One region of the Paenibacillus sp. LjRoot153 genome, then DNA from elsewhere that is predicted to be linked to it. Evidence: riboswitches for the same ligand, from Rfam matches in the RefSeq annotation. Region 1 holds a riboswitch; each other region holds the start of a gene.
What was found. A riboswitch is a leader RNA that binds a small molecule or an ion and turns the genes downstream of it on or off. The one in region 1 is predicted to bind thiamine pyrophosphate.
Positions count from the first base shown of each region.

Region 2: it holds a riboswitch for thiamine pyrophosphate, as region 1 does, so the genes downstream of both, thiC (phosphomethylpyrimidine synthase ThiC) here and ACSQ8P_RS01755 (ECF transporter S component) in region 1, are expected to answer to the same signal.
Region 3: it holds a riboswitch for thiamine pyrophosphate, as region 1 does, so the genes downstream of both, ACSQ8P_RS31060 (thiamine phosphate synthase) here and ACSQ8P_RS01755 (ECF transporter S component) in region 1, are expected to answer to the same signal.

Region 1 covers NZ_CAXUQH020000001.1:375,918-381,685, reverse strand. The annotation lists gene ACSQ8P_RS01760 (ABC transporter ATP-binding protein) at 1-971, opposite strand, end outside; gene ACSQ8P_RS01755 (ECF transporter S component) at 976-1,572, opposite strand; TPP riboswitch at 1,711-1,821, opposite strand; gene ACSQ8P_RS01750 (methyl-accepting chemotaxis protein) at 1,893-3,338, opposite strand; gene ACSQ8P_RS01745 (DUF3105 domain-containing protein) at 3,540-4,256, shown strand; gene ACSQ8P_RS01740 (AraC family transcriptional regulator) at 4,257-5,039, opposite strand; gene pyk (pyruvate kinase) at 5,165-5,768, shown strand, end outside.
Region 2 covers NZ_CAXUQH020000001.1:6,374,567-6,380,334, reverse strand. The annotation lists gene bioC (malonyl-ACP O-methyltransferase BioC) at 1-151, shown strand, start outside; gene thiC (phosphomethylpyrimidine synthase ThiC) at 200-1,975, opposite strand; TPP riboswitch at 2,069-2,178, opposite strand; gene ACSQ8P_RS27515 (AbrB/MazE/SpoVT family DNA-binding domain-containing protein) at 2,221-2,457, opposite strand; gene ACSQ8P_RS27510 (sugar phosphate isomerase/epimerase family protein) at 2,737-3,591, shown strand; gene ACSQ8P_RS27505 (Gfo/Idh/MocA family protein) at 3,594-4,610, shown strand; gene ACSQ8P_RS27500 (glucosamine-6-phosphate deaminase) at 4,629-5,411, shown strand; gene ACSQ8P_RS27495 (N-acetylglucosamine-6-phosphate deacetylase) at 5,401-5,768, shown strand, end outside.
Region 3 covers NZ_CAXUQH020000001.1:7,174,870-7,180,637, forward strand. The annotation lists gene ACSQ8P_RS31045 (thiazole synthase) at 1-651, opposite strand, end outside; gene thiS (sulfur carrier protein ThiS) at 656-859, opposite strand; gene thiO (glycine oxidase ThiO) at 843-2,066, opposite strand; gene ACSQ8P_RS31060 (thiamine phosphate synthase) at 2,082-2,687, opposite strand; TPP riboswitch at 2,830-2,928, opposite strand; gene hflK (FtsH protease activity modulator HflK) at 3,057-4,064, shown strand; gene hflC (protease modulator HflC) at 4,061-4,933, shown strand; gene ACSQ8P_RS31075 (MBL fold metallo-hydrolase) at 4,993-5,754, opposite strand.

The DNA of each region.
Region 1 (5,768 bases):
CGGGTTGGGATGAGCCGCATGATCGCGAGGAGGAGCGAGCTTTTGCCTGCACCGTTGGCGCCGACAACGGTGATCCAATCACCTGGATAGACGATAAAGTTATCCACAGAGGTCCTGATCTGCCCGCCGCGAACACCGACGAAATCCTGAAAGACCATAACGGGCGCCAGCGGCACCACACTTGTGGGCTCCATATTCCCTTGGTCCTCTCCCCTCACATCCGCAAGCAAATTCTCCTTGGCGTAATCCTCCCACACCTCAGGATACCAAATGCCATATTCCCTCATTTGCTCTTTGTACAGCTCGAACATGGTATTCGGCGGTCCATCCGCTAGAACCCTACCCTCGGGTGTCAGGATGATCAACCGATCGAGCAAATCCAGCATGCCGCTAATTTTGTGCTCAACAATGAGGAGGGTTTTGTCCCCGCTAATCGCTCGAATCGTGTCCCACACTTGTTTCGTACCTTCTTCATCCAACAATGCCGTGGGCTCATCGAGAAAGAGTACCTCCGGCTCAAGCGCCAGCACGCTAGCAATCGCTAGACGCTGCTTCATTCCTTGAGACAGCGTACTAATCAACGTATGCGCATCGGGCACATGCAACCCGACCAAGTCCAAATAATACCGAATGCGCGCAGGCATATCTGCCCGCGGCACTTCCTGATTTTCCAACACGAACGCGATTTCTTCGTCAATATAAGGCATACAGAACTGTGTATCTGGATCTTGAAATACATACCCCCACCGGCTAGGCCTGCGAATCTCATCCGCTTTGAGCGGAAGCTCAATCATGTCCGGGACAATTCCGCTCAGCACTTGAAGCAGCGTCGATTTCCCGCTGCCGCTAGGTCCTAGAAGCAGCACCTTCTCACCAGGCTCGATGGAAAAGGAAACCCCCTGAAAGATCAGGGGGGCGTCATCGCCGGGATATTTTAACCGTAGATTCGTAACGCTCATTCCTTCACTCATCTCGTTACCCCAATACGTCGTAATCTTTTTTGGAAACAGGTCGAATCAGATTCAGCACACCCGTGCGAGACAAGGCGCTCGTCAAATAGTAGGCGAATACGCCAGCGATCAAAGCGCTGCCCAGTAAACGTAAACCAATGAATAACGTATAATTCCAGAAAGCCAGCTGATCGATGTAGCCATAGTACGTATCCACAAAAATGGACATGATGGCTGAAGCGAAAGCTGCAAGAATAGTTACCCCCACATTGGTGCGACGATAGCGGAAAGCCGCGAACACCAGCTCAGCACCAAGCCCTTGCAGTAATCCAAAGACAAGCGTCGCCACACCCCAATGGCCGCCATACAAGGCCTCGATCGTTGCCGCTGCCAATTCAGCCAACAGAGCAACACCAGGTTTGCGGATCACGAGGAACGCGAAAGTTGCCGCCATGAACCACATGCCATAGCTCAACTGCTCCGCATGTAAGCCTAGGGGCTTCATGAGATCATAAATCGGTCCCCAAATCCGATAAATCACACCAAACACTGCTGAAATAACAATCGTGATCAAAATATCTGTCAGCTTCAACCCTTTTTTGCTTGCTTCCCTTTGCGCCATCTTCTTCTCGACTCCTTTTTCCCATTCATATTTGTCAATGAGATAGGCGAACACGCCAACCTTGGATACATGGTCTCCTTGCCCCTAAAGGACAAAAAAAGCCCACCGAAATACCGGCAGGCTTGAACATTTGTGCATAAAAAAAGCACATCAGGTCTCTACGCTGGCATTATCCAGATCAGATTAACGGTCAGTGGCATTAGGGCCACTATCTCAGCCTGACTTCATCAAGCACCCGTGTTGCTATTCATTTGGCTTAACTGTAGCGGATTAGCCGCTCTTTGGCAATCCTTTTTTTCCCAAAGGATCCTCGTGCACATTTATTTCTCAATCAGATGCTTCAGATCCTGCGTCAATCCGTTTAATTGACGGATGCTGTCTACGATATTCTGCACCCGATGCTGCTGCACTTCCGCGCTAGCCAGCACTTCTTGAACGGATGCTGCGGACTCCTCGGTAATTGCTGCAACAGACGTCATCTCTTCCGCTACACGCTGCGATGAGATCTGCAATTGTTGATTCATGCGCTGCAGGTGCCCCGCCTGCTCCATCACTTCCGCTGTATTCGAATTGATAACCTCGAACAATTGATTGACGCTAACTGTCGATTTCTTCCCGGATTCTACGGCAGTAATGCCAACGGCAACCTTCTGGGCGGCTTTCACAACTTTGGCCTGAATTGAGCCGAGGATTTCTGAAATATCCGTCGATGCAATGTGCGCGTTCTGCGCCAGCTTCCTAATTTCGTTGGCTACAACGGAGAAGCCCTTGCCATGCTCGCCTGCACGAGCAGCCTCGATTGAAGCATTCAGCGACAATAGATTCGTCTGGTTCGCGATTTCTGCAATGGTGGAAACGATATTCCCGATTTTCACGTTTTCTTCATTCACTTCATTCATGATATCGGAAGTCTCGGTGACGATGACGGTGATATCATTGATTTTGAGCGACAAATCTTCCATCTGGGTCTTGCCTTCGTTCGTCATTCTCGCCGTATCCTGAGATCTGCTGCTCATCGTATTCGATGCCGCAGTGGTCTGTTCCACCGTCTCATTCACATTCTGAATAGCTGATGTAATATCGTTAATGCTGGACGCTTGTGATTCAATACCGATCGTAATCTCCTGAAAGGCAGCAACGACTTCCTCCGTAATTCTACCTGTTACCGTAGCATTCTCTTGCAGGTTTCCACTCGATGTACCCAGCACTTCTGTCGTTGTACGCACGCCTGACAGTACTTCATCGGTCTTGATTTTAGCAAGCTCCGATTCCTTCGCACTTCTGGCAACGTTCGTTAACATTCTTCTCCCAATCTGACTTTGACCGATGAGTGTCATGATCGTGAGCAGATAAAAAACATTAACCCCAATGGGATCTACATGTGGAGTTAGCGTTGTTATGTAATAGTTCAAATTAATCAGTCCGAGTACACCATTCAGTACGAGCGGCTTATAGTCCATGTATAAAGAAATGAGGGCTAAGCTTAGGTACAAAATAAACAGACCAAACAAAGATGCACTATGTGACATGAAAAAATAAGAAATCGCACTAAGCCCAACTGCAATAACATACTTCGTATACGGAATAGCAATCTTCTTCCAGGTTAAAATCGTGCATACAATGGCAATCGGTACACCGACCGAGGAAAGGCTTATCATCATGGATGCGGATGTATACGCAGCCGCGACCCCAAGGGCAAGACACGCCCATAAAAGCTTAACCATTAAGCTGTTCCTTCTGTTTAATTCAAGCAGTTGATCCGTCATTGTTACTCCCCCCTAAATAACTTTCTACAAAATCAGACATTTCTCTACACCATTCAACAAATAGTTCTTCAAACCCTTTATTTGGCATTCCAAAATCAGGAAAACATTAGAAGTTGACTTCCACCCCTTAGAAAAACTACAATTTGTAGTGTCTTCATTATTTTTCAATAATGGAACTTATTCAGGGTGGATCATTCCACGATGCAGAAAGGGATTGAAATGATGACCATATTGCTCTATATCGGACTAGCTCTATTCATTGCAGCTATCATTGGTTATGTGCTCGCAGCAAAAATAAACAAAGACAACACCTCGCGGTTGAAAAAGGCTGAAAAGCAAGCACTGAAAAAGAAACATAAAACATGGCTCCTTCTTTCACATGCCCTGCTCATTATCGCTCTCGGCAGCGTCGGTACTTCACTTATTCAAAGCTCCGCAGGCAAGTACAGCCTAGATAAGCTTAATTTCCATGCCAATATTCAGGTCACAACAGATAAAGATTACGGGCGCGATCATAAAGATGGCACCTTGATGTACGACATGAAAATTCCTACTTCAGGTACGCATAGCCCTCATGATTTGAAATTCGGTTTCTATAAGGAAAGACCTGGTTACGAGATGCTTGTCCACAACTTGGAGCATGGCGATATCATCATCCATTACCATCCCGATGCACCGAAGGAGCTGCTCGATCGACTTGAATATTTGACCCACTTCAAGACGGCTGGTGCTGGTGTTCTCGCAGTACCTAATGTGGATGTGCCTGCCGATCAAGAGGTCGTGGTTACAGCTTGGACGAAAACAATGTCACTCGCCAAATTCGATGAAGCTAGTGTCGGTACATTCATTCACGACTATATCAACAAAGGTCCTGAACAAATTCCAGCTAACGTACGTCTCGGCGGCGGAACGATGTAATTATTTTCGAATGGTTTCACGATCTGAAACTAGCTCGGTTGGCACTAACCCGGTCATTCTTCGGAATACACGATAAAAATAAGAAGGATCATTATAGCCGATAAACTCGGCAATTTCGGTGACGGTCAGGGCGGAATGGCGCAGCATGTAGACGGCTGTTTTGATTCTCGTGACGTGAACGAATTCGCTGATGGTTTGACCTGTGACTTGGCGAAAAAGCGACGCTGCATAATTCGGCGAGCGGCTGATACAGGTGCCTAACTCGTCCTTGGTGACATGCTCGCGATAATGATTCTGGATATAGCCTTTCATTTGCTCCACGAGAAGTGCGGTCGCCGAGGTTGTGGCTGCCTGATCCCACTCCCGTTGGAGATACACAAACAGCTCTTGCAGGTGCGCTTCACATAGCGCCATGTAATAGGGCTGTTTGTCTTGCCAGCCGCGATGAATCAAGCGCAGCCGATCTGCGATGATGTCGAATTTGCCGGTCTGTCGGCAGGTGTAGGACGCTTGTTGGAGCAGCGGAAATATGTGAGAGGCTGTTTGTGCATCTACATGCAGCACAAATTTCTCATGAATTTTCGTGGGTACACTTCGACCATAGTAGGGAGTTTCACTCGGGATGAGCAGCCATTGCCCTTTCTCTAGCACCTGTTTTTTCTCATTAATCCAGTATACACAGCGGCCATAGATCACGAATATCAGCGTCCAATCCGGACGCTTATTGGGCTGTTCCTCGTTCCATGTACTGCTTTTATCATAGTGAAAGCCGGTTAGCTGCATAGGATCCTCGCCTCTTTTTATCATACTATATTACATATATCATACTATAGTTCATAGAAAATCGCATGAATAAGGCATATAATGAAGCCAACTAATCTCTTACATTCGAAAGGAAGTCCTTCACGATGCGTAAAACGAAAATCATTTGTACGATGGGTCCTGCGTGCGACTCCGTTTCAACTCTGAAAGAATTAATTGGCGCTGGCATGAGCGTTGCGCGTTTAAATATGGCACATGGCGATTTGGATGAACACCGCGGTCGTATTCAGCGTGTACGCCAAGCTGCTCAAGAAATGGGTGTTATTATCCCGATCCTGATGGATATCAAGGGTCCAGAAATCCGCATCGGTCAACTGAAAGATGCTTCCTATGACTTGCAAACGGGCGATCGCATCGTCTTGACGACCGAACAAATTATCGGTGACTCCAGCCGCGTATCCGTGAACTACCCAGGCTTGCCGCAAGATGTTAAACCAGGCAATCTTGTGTTGATCGACGATGGCTCCATTGAACTGCGCGTTGAAATGATCGACGGCACAGAAGTGACATGCAGTGTCTTGAACCCCGCTCAGTTGAAGCAGCGCAAAGGCGTTAACTTGCCAGGCGTACGTACATCCTTGCCAGGTGTGACAGAGCGCGATGTGATGCACATCAAATTCGGCGTTGAGGAAAATATTTCGATCGTCGCGATGTCCTTCGTTCGTAACGGAAACGATGTTAGTGAGGTTC
Region 2 (5,768 bases), 6.0 Mb from region 1:
TAGCACATCAGAAGCTGTTGCTTTGCATGGCATCAGCACGCGACGCCTGTTCGCCAAGATGTACCAGGAATACGAGGATAAGTTCGGCATACAGGGAGGCGTCGTTGCTAGTTACGATCTTCTTATGATCCGAGCGTCGGCTGAAGGTTAGAAAAGTAAAAGGGTTGCCGCAGCAACCCTTTTTTTTCTATGCCATTACTTACGTATATAGGGCGTGGCCCGCTTTCTTAAACTCCTCTGACTTTTCACTCATCCCTTTTTCAATGGCTTGAGCTTCCTCAAGGCCTTGTTGTTTAGCGAAGTCTCGGATATCTTGGGAAATTCGCATGGAGCAGAATTTAGGACCGCACATCGAACAAAAATGAGCGACCTTGGCACCTTCTGCAGGAAGTGTCTCATCATGGTATTCAATGGCTCTTTCTGGATCCAAGGATAAGTTGAATTGATCATGCCAGCGGAATTCAAAACGTGCCTTGGATAATGCATTATCGCGGTCCATGGCACCTTTGTGTCCTTTGGCTAAATCAGCGGCATGAGCAGCAATTTTATAAGTGATAACCCCTTCACGAACGTCGTTTTTATTGGGCAAGCCCAAATGCTCTTTGGGCGTTACATAACAGAGCATGGCAGTGCCAAACCAGCCAATCATCGCTGCTCCAATGGCAGAAGTGATATGGTCATAGCCTGGCGCAATATCCGTAGTCAAGGGTCCTAATGTGTAAAATGGAGCTTCGTCACAGATTTCAAGTTGTTTATCCATATTTTCTTTGATTAAATGCATGGGTACGTGACCAGGACCTTCTACCATGACTTGTACATCATGTTTCCAAGCGATTTTGGTGAGTTCACCTAATGTTTCTAGTTCTGCAAACTGGGCTTCATCATTCGCATCTGCAATGGATCCTGGGCGTAAACCGTCTCCTAATGAAAAGGATACATCATAGGTTTTCATGATTTCACAAATCTCTTCAAAATGGGTATACAGAAAGTTTTCCTGATGGTGGGCGAGACACCAGGCTGCCATGATGGAGCCGCCTCGTGAAACAATACCTGTCACTCGTTTGGCCGTAAGAGGAACATAACGCAGCAGAACACCAGCATGAATCGTAAAGTAATCGACACCTTGCTCAGCTTGTTCAATTAGCGTGTCACGGTACACTTCCCACGTCAAATCTTCTGCTTTTCCATTCACTTTCTCTAGTGCTTGATAAATAGGTACGGTACCAATAGGAACAGGGGAATTACGAATAATCCATTCCCGGGTGGTATGAATGTTTTTACCCGTTGAGAGATCCATAATATTATCAGCGCCCCAGCGAGTAGCCCATCTCATTTTTTCCACTTCTTCTTCAATGGAAGACGATACAGCTGAATTCCCAATATTCGCGTTGATCTTAACAAGAAAGTTTCGTCCAATAATCATAGGCTCACTTTCAGGGTGATTAATATTGGCGGGGATAATCGCTCTACCACGAGCGACTTCGTCTTTCACAAATTCCGGAGATACATTTTCGCGAATCGCGATATATTCCATTTCGGACGTGATGATACCTTGACGTGCATAATGCATCTGGGTTACGTTACGACCTGTTTTCGCTCTCATCGGGTGACGATGTAAGCCTGGAAAAACTTCGGTAACGTTCTCTTCCTTGGTATATCCGTTATCTTCCGGTTTAATCGTTCTTCCTTCATATATTTCAACATCGCCGCGTTCTACAATCCAATTCAAACGATTAGGCGCAATACCTGCACGAATATCGGTTTGGATTTCCTCATCTGTATAAGCACCACTCGTATCGTACACACGAACAGGGGCGTTTTCCTGCTCTCCGTAAGCCCCAGTAGTAGGACTCAATTTGATTTCACGCATGGGGACCCTGATGTCCTTTCGTGAGCCCTCGACATAAACTTTTTTGCTTCCCGGAAAAGCGGATGTTGAAGAAGCGACCTTTTCATTACTAGTTTCCATTGACATTTACCTTGCCTCCTAATAGTTGATTTTAATCAAGCGGAGGATTCATGCTGCGAAAAAAAGACCGCATCTATAAATAGAGGCGGTCTCTTGGTATACAAAGAGATCTTGTGTTCCTCCGCTGGCATTATCCAGATCAGGTTTAACGGTCGATAGTTATAACTATCCTCTCAGCCTGGTCTCACCAAGCTCCCGTGATTATGCACTTAGGTATTTAATCTACACTTTATTTCTAATTATTGCAATCGTTATTTTATCTCATCAATACAGTTGCCGCAAACGAGCTTCCCTTTGAAATAGGTCATGTCCTCGAAATTACCACAGAACACACAAGCAGGCATATACTTCTTGAGCGTAATACGCTCAGGGTCCACATAGACCTCGATGGCGTCACCGATCTCAATATGGAGTGTCCGACGCAACTCAATAGGTAAAACGATCCGTCCCAATTCGTCTACTTTTCTTACAATTCCCGTCGATTTCATACATTTACCTCCTTTTTTCATGAACGAAAGAACTACTTCTACTAGTTACAAAGACTCATATTCTGTATATACATCTATTCCACATATGCACTCAAATTCCTTTTATTTACTAGTTATGATTTTCATGGAGTGGGCAAGATGTTCACTGCCGAGTGAAAGCGAAAAAAATGTAAACTTACTTCAATAGAAACGTCAACTTTGCCCCAGACAATCTTGGTATAGTTAGGAAAATAAGAAGAAATCAGAATCGCATTCTTAAGCGAAGTTGGAGGTTATTCATTGATTTGGAATCGATTAGGCGTACTGACGGATGAAGTATCTCCGGATTTCGAGACAGCGTTGAATTGGGCTGCAGAACAGGGTTTACAACATGTCGAAGTAAGAGTTGTGAATGGCATCAATGTATCCGTATTAGATGACGATCAGATCGTTGGCATTCGCAAAATGGTCGAAGAGCGTGGGTTATATGTCTCTGCCATTGCATCTCCTTTGTTTAAATGCGCGTTGGATCCGAAGCGATTGGTTGAATCGGGGGACACGTTTGGTCAGAAGGAACAGAGTATAGAAGAACATTTTAAGAAACTGGATAGAGTGATCGAAATTGCTAAGCTGCTGGGGACGACACGCATTCGTATTTTCTCGTTTTGGCGGGAAATGGACCCACAGCGGCATCGTGATGAGATTGTTCATTATATAAAAAGGGCAGGCGACATCGCAGCGAGGGAAGGCGTGGTCCTGCTCTTAGAGAATGAGCCTTCCTGTAATGGAGGCTTTGCGGAGGAAGTGGCGGCACTTGTATCCGCCGTCGATTCTCCAGCGGTTCGGGGCCTTTGGGATCCAGGCAACGAAGCTTATGGCGCCAGAGAGGCATTCCCGAGCGGGTACCAGTACATGAAGGATGCTTTGGCACATGTCCATCTGAAGGATGCTTACATTCGTCAAGATGGAACACCGAAATGTGTGCCTCTCGGTTCTGGCAATGTAGCTGTGGTGGCTCAGATAAAGGCGCTTGAAGCGGATGGGTATGAGGGGTTGTATACAATTGAAACGCATTTTGTTCCGGAAGGCGGCAGTCAGCTGACAGGTACGCGAATGACGCTGGATGCGCTTCGAGCTCTGCTTGAGGAGGTATAGGGTTGGCTAACTGGAGGTTCGGCATTATCGGTTGTGGATCGGTCGCTGATTTTCATATCGAGGCCATCCGTCATATCGAAGAGGCAAGTCTGGTTGTGGTATCTAGCCGAACGGAAGAGAAGGCGCAAGCGGTTGCAGATCGTGAAGGCTGCTCCTGGACGACGGACTATCACGAGCTCCTTGCCAGGTCCGATGTGGATATCGTCTGTGTCACGACTTCAAGCGGTAGTCACGCGGCCATCGGGCTTGCAGTCGTGAATGCAGGCAAGCATCTGATTATAGAGAAACCAATCAGTATGAATGTGAACGACGCGGAGCGGCTTGTGCAAGCGGCAAGAGCGAAGAATGTTACACTCTCTGTCATTTCACAGAGGCGGTTTGAGGCTCAGAATCAAGCCATTAAACGGGTGTTGGATGAAGGCGCACTCGGAAAACTTCTGCTAGTCGAGGTATCGCTGCCCTTCCATCGATCCCAGTCTTATTATGATAGCGCGGAATGGCGCGGAACGATCGCTGAGGATGGTGGGGCCTTAATGAACCAAGGGATTCATTGCTTAGATCTGCTGCTGTGGTTCGCAGGAGACGTTCACACCGTCTTTGGCAAAGTGGCTACTCAGACGCACGAGATGGAAGCCGAGGATTTAGGATTAGCTATTTTGCAATTTAAAAATGGGACTTTCGGTACAATCATGGCCTCGACCAGCATTGCTCCGGGCTTTGCAGCGACGATTAATTTGTACGGGGAAAAAGGCTCGATCAAGCTGGAAGGCTCGACGATTGTCCATTGGACGGTGCCGGGGCGAAGCGAACCAACTTGGGCGCAGGCGGGTGCCTATGGCGGCATTACGGATCCGCGCAGCATTGTGTCGGATTTCCATCAAAGCCAGCTTCTGGACGTCATGGCTTCTATCGAAGCGGGCGATGAACCGCTGGTTACGGGTGAATCTGGGCTGCGCGCGGTGCAGCTAGTTGAACAGATTTATAAGAGCGCTGCTGAAGGTCGGCAGCTGACTTTTTGATAATGGAGGAACGATCCTATGAGCGAGCCACAATTACAGGTGCAGCCAATCTGGCAGGCACGAATCGATGCTTTGCAGGTTAATGTGTATCAGAATCGGATAGCGTTGGGGCAAGCGGCTGGGCTAGATGCAGCCAACCAAATCAAGTCGCTGCTTGCTGAGAAAGCGGCTATCCGTATTATTTTCGCGGCAGCGCCTTCGCAAAATGAAATGCTCGAAACGCTGGCTCAAGATAAAGCCATCGACTGGTCGCGGATCACTGTGTTTCACATGGATGAATACATCGGGCTGAGAGAGGATGCGCCGCAGAGATTTGGGCGCTTTTTAAACGATCGATTGTTCGATCAGGTAAAGCCAGGCACGGTGCATCTGATTAATAGTCAGAACCAGGCAGAAGAAGAGTGCAGACGGTATAGCGCACTTCTTGAAGAAGCGCCGATTGATATTGTCTGCCTTGGTATTGGTGAGAATGGTCACATCGCCTTCAATGACCCGCCTGTTGCCGATTTCGCTGATCCGGCGTTGATTAAGCCTGTGGAGTTGGATGACGTTTGCCGGCAGCAGCAGGTGAATGACGGATGTTTTGCTAGCTTAGCAGACGTGCCGACACATGCATTAACCCTAACCATTCCAGCGCTGATGTCGGGTGCACATCTGTTCTGCTCCGTACCCGGTGTTACGAAGCATCAGGCAGTGAAGCGTACATTGAACGGGGCCATCTCGACCGAGTGTCCATCGACGATTCTCCGCCAGCATCCGGACTGCACGATGTACTTGGATTGCGATTCCTATGGCCAATAAAACGAGCGTCATGCGCGCACGTCATTATGCTACAGGAGCACCTGTCGCGATTACCGTCCGCGATGGACGGTTTAGTGAAATGATTCAGGTAGAAGAATCAGATGGATTGCCGATCGTCGCCCCCGGCTTGGTCGATTTGCAGATCAATGGCTATGCGGGATTAGACTTCAACCAGCTTCCGCTGCAAGCGGAAACGGTTAGTCAAATCATCCGCAAGCTGTGGCGGGAAGGGGTCACCTCCAGTTACCCCACCGTTATTACGAACACGCCCGATGCGATCGAAAGTGCGCTCGGCAGTATTGCAAGCGCCTGCGCGACGGACCCGGCGACGGAACAAGGCATTGCGGGCATTCATCT
Region 3 (5,768 bases), 6.8 Mb from region 1:
CATTTTGACAGGATCCTTTGCACCGGATACTGCTGTGTTCAGCAGCACACCATCTGCTCCCATTTCCATCGCCAATGACGCATCGGAAGGTGCACCAATCCCTGCGTCCACGATGACCGGAACCGTCGCCTGCTCGATGATGAAGCTTAAATTCAGCGGGTTAATAATACCCTGCCCCGTGCCAATCGGTGATGCACCAGGCATAATCGCATGTACGCCAAGTGATTGCAGACGTTTAGCTAATAACACATCGTCCGATGTATATGGAAGTACAATAAAGCCTTCCTCCAGCAGCATTTCCGAAGCTTTCAGCGTTTCCACTGGATCGGGCAGCAACGTCATTTCATCCCCGATAACCTCGACTTTGATCATGTCACACAAGCCTGAAGCCTTTGCTAAACGTGCGATGCGGACGGCTTCTTCAGCAGTTTTGGCACCAGCGGTATTCGGCAGCAACGTGAAATTCGACGTGTCCAGCATCGACAAGAAATTCGGCTGACTCGCCTCAAAAATGTTCATCCGACGAACCGCAAACGTCAAAATTTGTGACTCACTGATATCCACCGCTTGTTTTTGAATCTGAAAATCAGGAAACTTCCCCGTACCTAGCAGCAAACGTGAACGAAACTCATATGGACCAATTTTTAACATGTTTTTATCCTCCTCCAACGAAATGAACGATCTCAATTTTGTGGCCTTCCGCCAGCTCAGCACCGGCGTGATCCTCTTTATGTAAAATGGCTGCGTTATGCTCAACCACGAGCATTTTGTCGCTTAGGTCGAAATGCGCAAGCAGCTCCACAACGGTCCGAATCGTATCGGGTACATCTACCTGCTGACCATTAATGTGCAATTTCAATGCTTATCAATTCCTTTCCTATGGCTGAAAATCCGTCCTGACCCTGCTGACTCACACGTGTGGTCTTTGGCGAAAAATCCGGGCTGAAGGCATCCAGCCAAGGGGCTATCGCATCATTCCCTTGTTCACCTGCGCCATCTCCGCCCAAAATCAAATTCGCCATCACCCTCCCGGTGATCGGGCTCAGCAATATCCCGTTGCGGTAATGACCGCACGCTGTATACAGCCCCTCCACCATCGGCACCTTGCCGATGTAGGGCAGTCCGTCGGCGGTCTGCGGGCGCAGCCCCGACCAGGCCTTCTCCCACTCGGCATCGCCGAGTGCGGGCATCAGCCCCCTCGCGCGATCCATCAGCTCGGCTAGCCCCGAAAGCGACACCTTGCGGTCATAGCTGTTCGGCACGACTGTCGCGCCAACCACCAGCCGTCCGCCGGCTTTCGGAACGATATAGCACCCTGGTGTGAACAGGGTTTTCTTCAATAATGGCTTCGGCGTCCTAACGGAGAAGCACTCGCCCTTCACGGGATACATCGGCAACTCGATGCCGATGCTCCCAAGCAGCTGACCGCTCCACGTGCCTGCGGCGACGACCACGTGGTCGCTATAGAGCGGACCGGCGGCCGTCTGCACGCCGATGACGCGCTCCTGCGCGGTCAGCAGCCCTTGCACCTGGGCGAACGGTTGCACCTTCGCCCCAAGTACCTGCGCAGCCTGCGCGAATGCCGCCGCCAGCTGCGGAGCATCTACCTGCCCATCGCCCGGCAGGTACAGGGCTCCGCGCGTCGCCCCGCTCAGCGCGGGCTCTATAGCCGTGGCTTCAGCTGCGCTGAGCCACTGGGCCTTCTCGCCCGCGGCGCGCTGAAGCTTCTCCCGCGCGCGCAGCTCCTCCTCTTGAACGTCGCTGAGCGCGACGTTCAGCAGCCCCTCACGGACGAGACCGATGTCGATGCCCGTGAGTTCTCGAAGTTCCCCGCTCAACTCGGGGAACATGGATCGGCTTTGGCGCGCCCACTGGAACAGGGCGCCCGTGTCTTCCATCTCGGACTGCGCGCCGAGCATGCCGGCTGCCGCAGCCGAGGCTTCTGTGCCTAGCTGGCTGCGCTCTAGCAGCGTGACGGATTGCCCTCTTTTAGCCAAGTAATACGCGATGGATGTACCGATAACACCACCGCCAACGATGATGACATCTGATCTTGCTGCTGACATTTCGCTCACCTCTATTTATTGAAGCTCATCATGATAGGCTAGAACGGCTCCAAGAGGATCCGCTGCTTCCCATATTCCGCTCATCACCGCGATCCCAGATGCTCCTGCATCCAGAACGGGCTTTACCCTCGCAGGTGTCATCCCGCCTATCGCAATCACAGGAATGTTAACCTGATTAACTAGTTGTCTTAACTGCTCCAAACCTCTAGGCGGAACTCCTTGCTTGGAGTTTGTCGCAAAGATATGACCGAACATGACATAATCGGCCCCCTCTTTTTCACGCCATTTCGCCTCATCTGCATGATGCACAGAGACTCCAATGCGCTGTATCCCCCGGCAAAACTCATCCTGAGTAACAAGAGATGGCGTCGTGCCTGGAAGCTGAAGCCCCCCTGTTTGCAAGGCTAGAGCGATAGAAGGAAAGCCGTTAACGTACAGACTTTTGGCAGGAATACCTTGCTCTACTAAGTACTGAACGCCGATAAATACTTCGTCCAAGCACTTCGTTTTCTCGCGAATATGAATCGCCGTGACATACGGGTGAATCTGCGCCGCAATCTTTGCGATCTCTGACCATGTATGTTTACCGCCCGATATGACATGCAGTTCTTTCTGTGACACGCAAAGCTCGACTCCTCTCCACGAAACACTTCTCTTTAACCAGTACTCTCCATCCCCACTTTGCAAGTAAATACAAAAAAAACCACTTTCCTCAGGAAAGTGGTTGTAGGCTGCCTCATCGTAAACAGATATAAAATCGGCTCCAAAGCTCGTTCCACTTTCCTCCGCTGGCATAAACCAGATCAGGTTCAAAGGGTTCAGTCTGCACTGTCTCAGCCTCTCGGCGCCCCTAGGGATTCATTCGTATGCAATTACTAACCATCATAGCATGACAGCCAACTCTTGGAAATAACAATTTTCCTATTGAAACCATTTCCAAAACTTCCCGTATAGCATATCAGTAAATCTTATATTAAAGGGGTGTTTGCCATGGAACCATTTGTACTGCCAGAACCCGATCGACGAAGACCCTCCTCACTCCCGCCGGGCTTGATGACCAAAATTGTTATCGGCCTTGTTATCGTTCTCGTCCTTATTTTTGGATCGTCCACCTTCTACACGGTACAAGAGCATGAGAAGGCGGCTATTTTAACATTAGGCAAATATACGACCGAGAAGGAAGCTGGGCTTCACTTTAAACTCCCTTTTCCTATTCAACAGGTCATTGTACTTCCTGCCAAAAAAACACAACGTATCCAAATTGGCTTCCGTGAAGTGGGTGGTAAAATCACTCCCGTAGAAGAAGAAGCGATGATGATTACGGGGGATGAAAATATTTTATCCGCTGATGCCGTCGTGGAATGGAATATCAGTGACATGCGCAACTACTTGTACAATATTGATAATGCAGAATTATTCCTACGTAACTCCGCGAGTGCAGCGATTCGTTCGGTTATCGGCGCTACTGCGCTCGACTTTGCCATTACAGAAGGAAAAACCGAGGTCCAAGGCAAGGTCAAAGAACGCTTGATTGAGATGCAAACGAAATATCAAACAGGAATTCATATTGTCGATTTGAAATTCCAAGATATCGAGCCGCCAGCTGGCGATGTACAGAATGCTTTTAAAGATGTAACCAACGCACGTGAAGAGAAAAACACGAAGATTAACATAGCGACGAAATACGAAAATGATATCCTTCCAAGGGAGCGCGGTAACGCTCAGGCACTGCTTGAGAATGCCGAAGCCCAGAAGAAATCACGGATTTTGAATGCGCAGGGGGATGTGGCAAAGTTTAACGCCCTGTATGCGGAGTATGCCAATAATAAATCGGTAACAGAGAGCAGGCTTATCATCGAGACGTTAGAAAAAATATTACCGAACGCCAAAATTTTCATCAGCGACAGCACCGGCGAAACGGTCAAATATTTACCAATTAATGAGCTGTTGCGCACACCTGCTGCTGCAACTGGTACGACTGGAGGGACTGCGAAATGACCTTACAAAGCAAATGGATTCTGAGATCCATCCTTGGTGTCGTTCTCGTCTTTTTCTTCCTAATCTCCATCTTTATTGTCAAAGAAGGACAATACCGCGTCGTGCTCAAATTCGGAGAAGCCGTTCGCATTCAAACGGAGCCTGGCATTCATTTTAAAATTCCATTCATCGAATCGGTTCGCACGCTTCCTAAATATCAGATGGTGTATGACAGCAAACCTACTTCTATTTTGACCAAAGATAAAAAGCCCATCGAAGTCGATAACTATACGGTATGGCGCATTGATGATGCTCAGCAATTCTTGCGCACGATTCAATCGATCACAGGCGGGGAAGAGCGTATTGATGCCGCTGTGTATAACACCGTTAGACGGAAATTATCAGAGATCAATTACAGCGATATCATTAGTGAGAACACACAACGTGGTAACTTGAACGATGAGATTACGAAGGAAGTTTCCGAGTTGATGGCGCGCGATAACTACGGGATTCAAATCGTCGATGTGCGCATCAAGCGCACGGATCTGCCTGATTCTAACAAGCAAAGCGTGTACAAACGGATGATCTCCGACCGCCAATCCATTGCGGCGAAGTACTTATCCGAGGGCGATGAGGAGTCCAAGAAAATCACCTCCAAAGCCGACAGACAGGCAAGTGAGTTGATTGCTCAAGCCCAAGCGGATGCGAAGAAAATTGTAGCTGAAGGCGAGCAAGAAGCGGCTAAAATTTACAACTCGGCTTACGGCCAGGACCCTGCTTTCTACAATTTCTACCGTACGTTGGATAGTTACTTGGTGTCATTTAAAGGGGAGCCGGTCATCATGCTGCCTATCGATTCTCCGTATACGAAAATTTTACTTGGTAAATAAAATTGGTTAACGCCGTAAAGCATACTCATCCTAAGATGAGTGTGCTTTTTACTTATTCTCTAGTTGCGGAACGTGGTCACCCAAGCCCCATCCTCCGGAATCACGACCTGCTCCAGCAACCCTTCCACTGCCAATCTATTCCGCAGATCCTCCCGCGTCACATGACAATGATTGATCGCATCCATATGCACGGCAACGATTTTCGTGAAGGGCGCGTAGCGGCACAGGCTTACCACATCGTTCGTATCCATTGTGATGGGATCCCCCACTTCAAACTGTGCACCACCCGCATTGACGATTGTCCAATCTGGCAGATGCGTTTCCAACGCTTGCTGTACGTCGTCACACCAAATCGTATCTCCCGCGAGATATAGTGTCGGCTCGTTCTCTGCTTTGAAAACAAAGCCCGAAACCTGTCCCATCAACTTCCCAATCTCGCCCGTCCCATGCTGCCCATCTGTCCGGTACAAGGTCACTCCCTGTAGCGTAAACGACTCCTGAATAGCCATAACAGACGTAAAACCCGCAGCTGTAAATGCTCCTTCATCCCCTGGTTGGCATAGGATTGGCGTTGATTTCGGCAATGCTTCCGCTGCTGCTCCATCCCAATGATCTCCGTGCAGATGGGTGACGATGATCACGTCTGGTTGACCTATTTCCGCTAACGGAACTGGCAGAGGCACGATTGGATTTCGCCTAGGATTGGCTGTATTCACGATCGGCGGATTGGCTTCTTGGTCACTAAACATCGGATCGATTAGAAATTTTAATCCTGCATAATCCAGCCATAATGTGGCATGGCGAATAAATTGAAGGTTCATTTTCAAAGCACCTC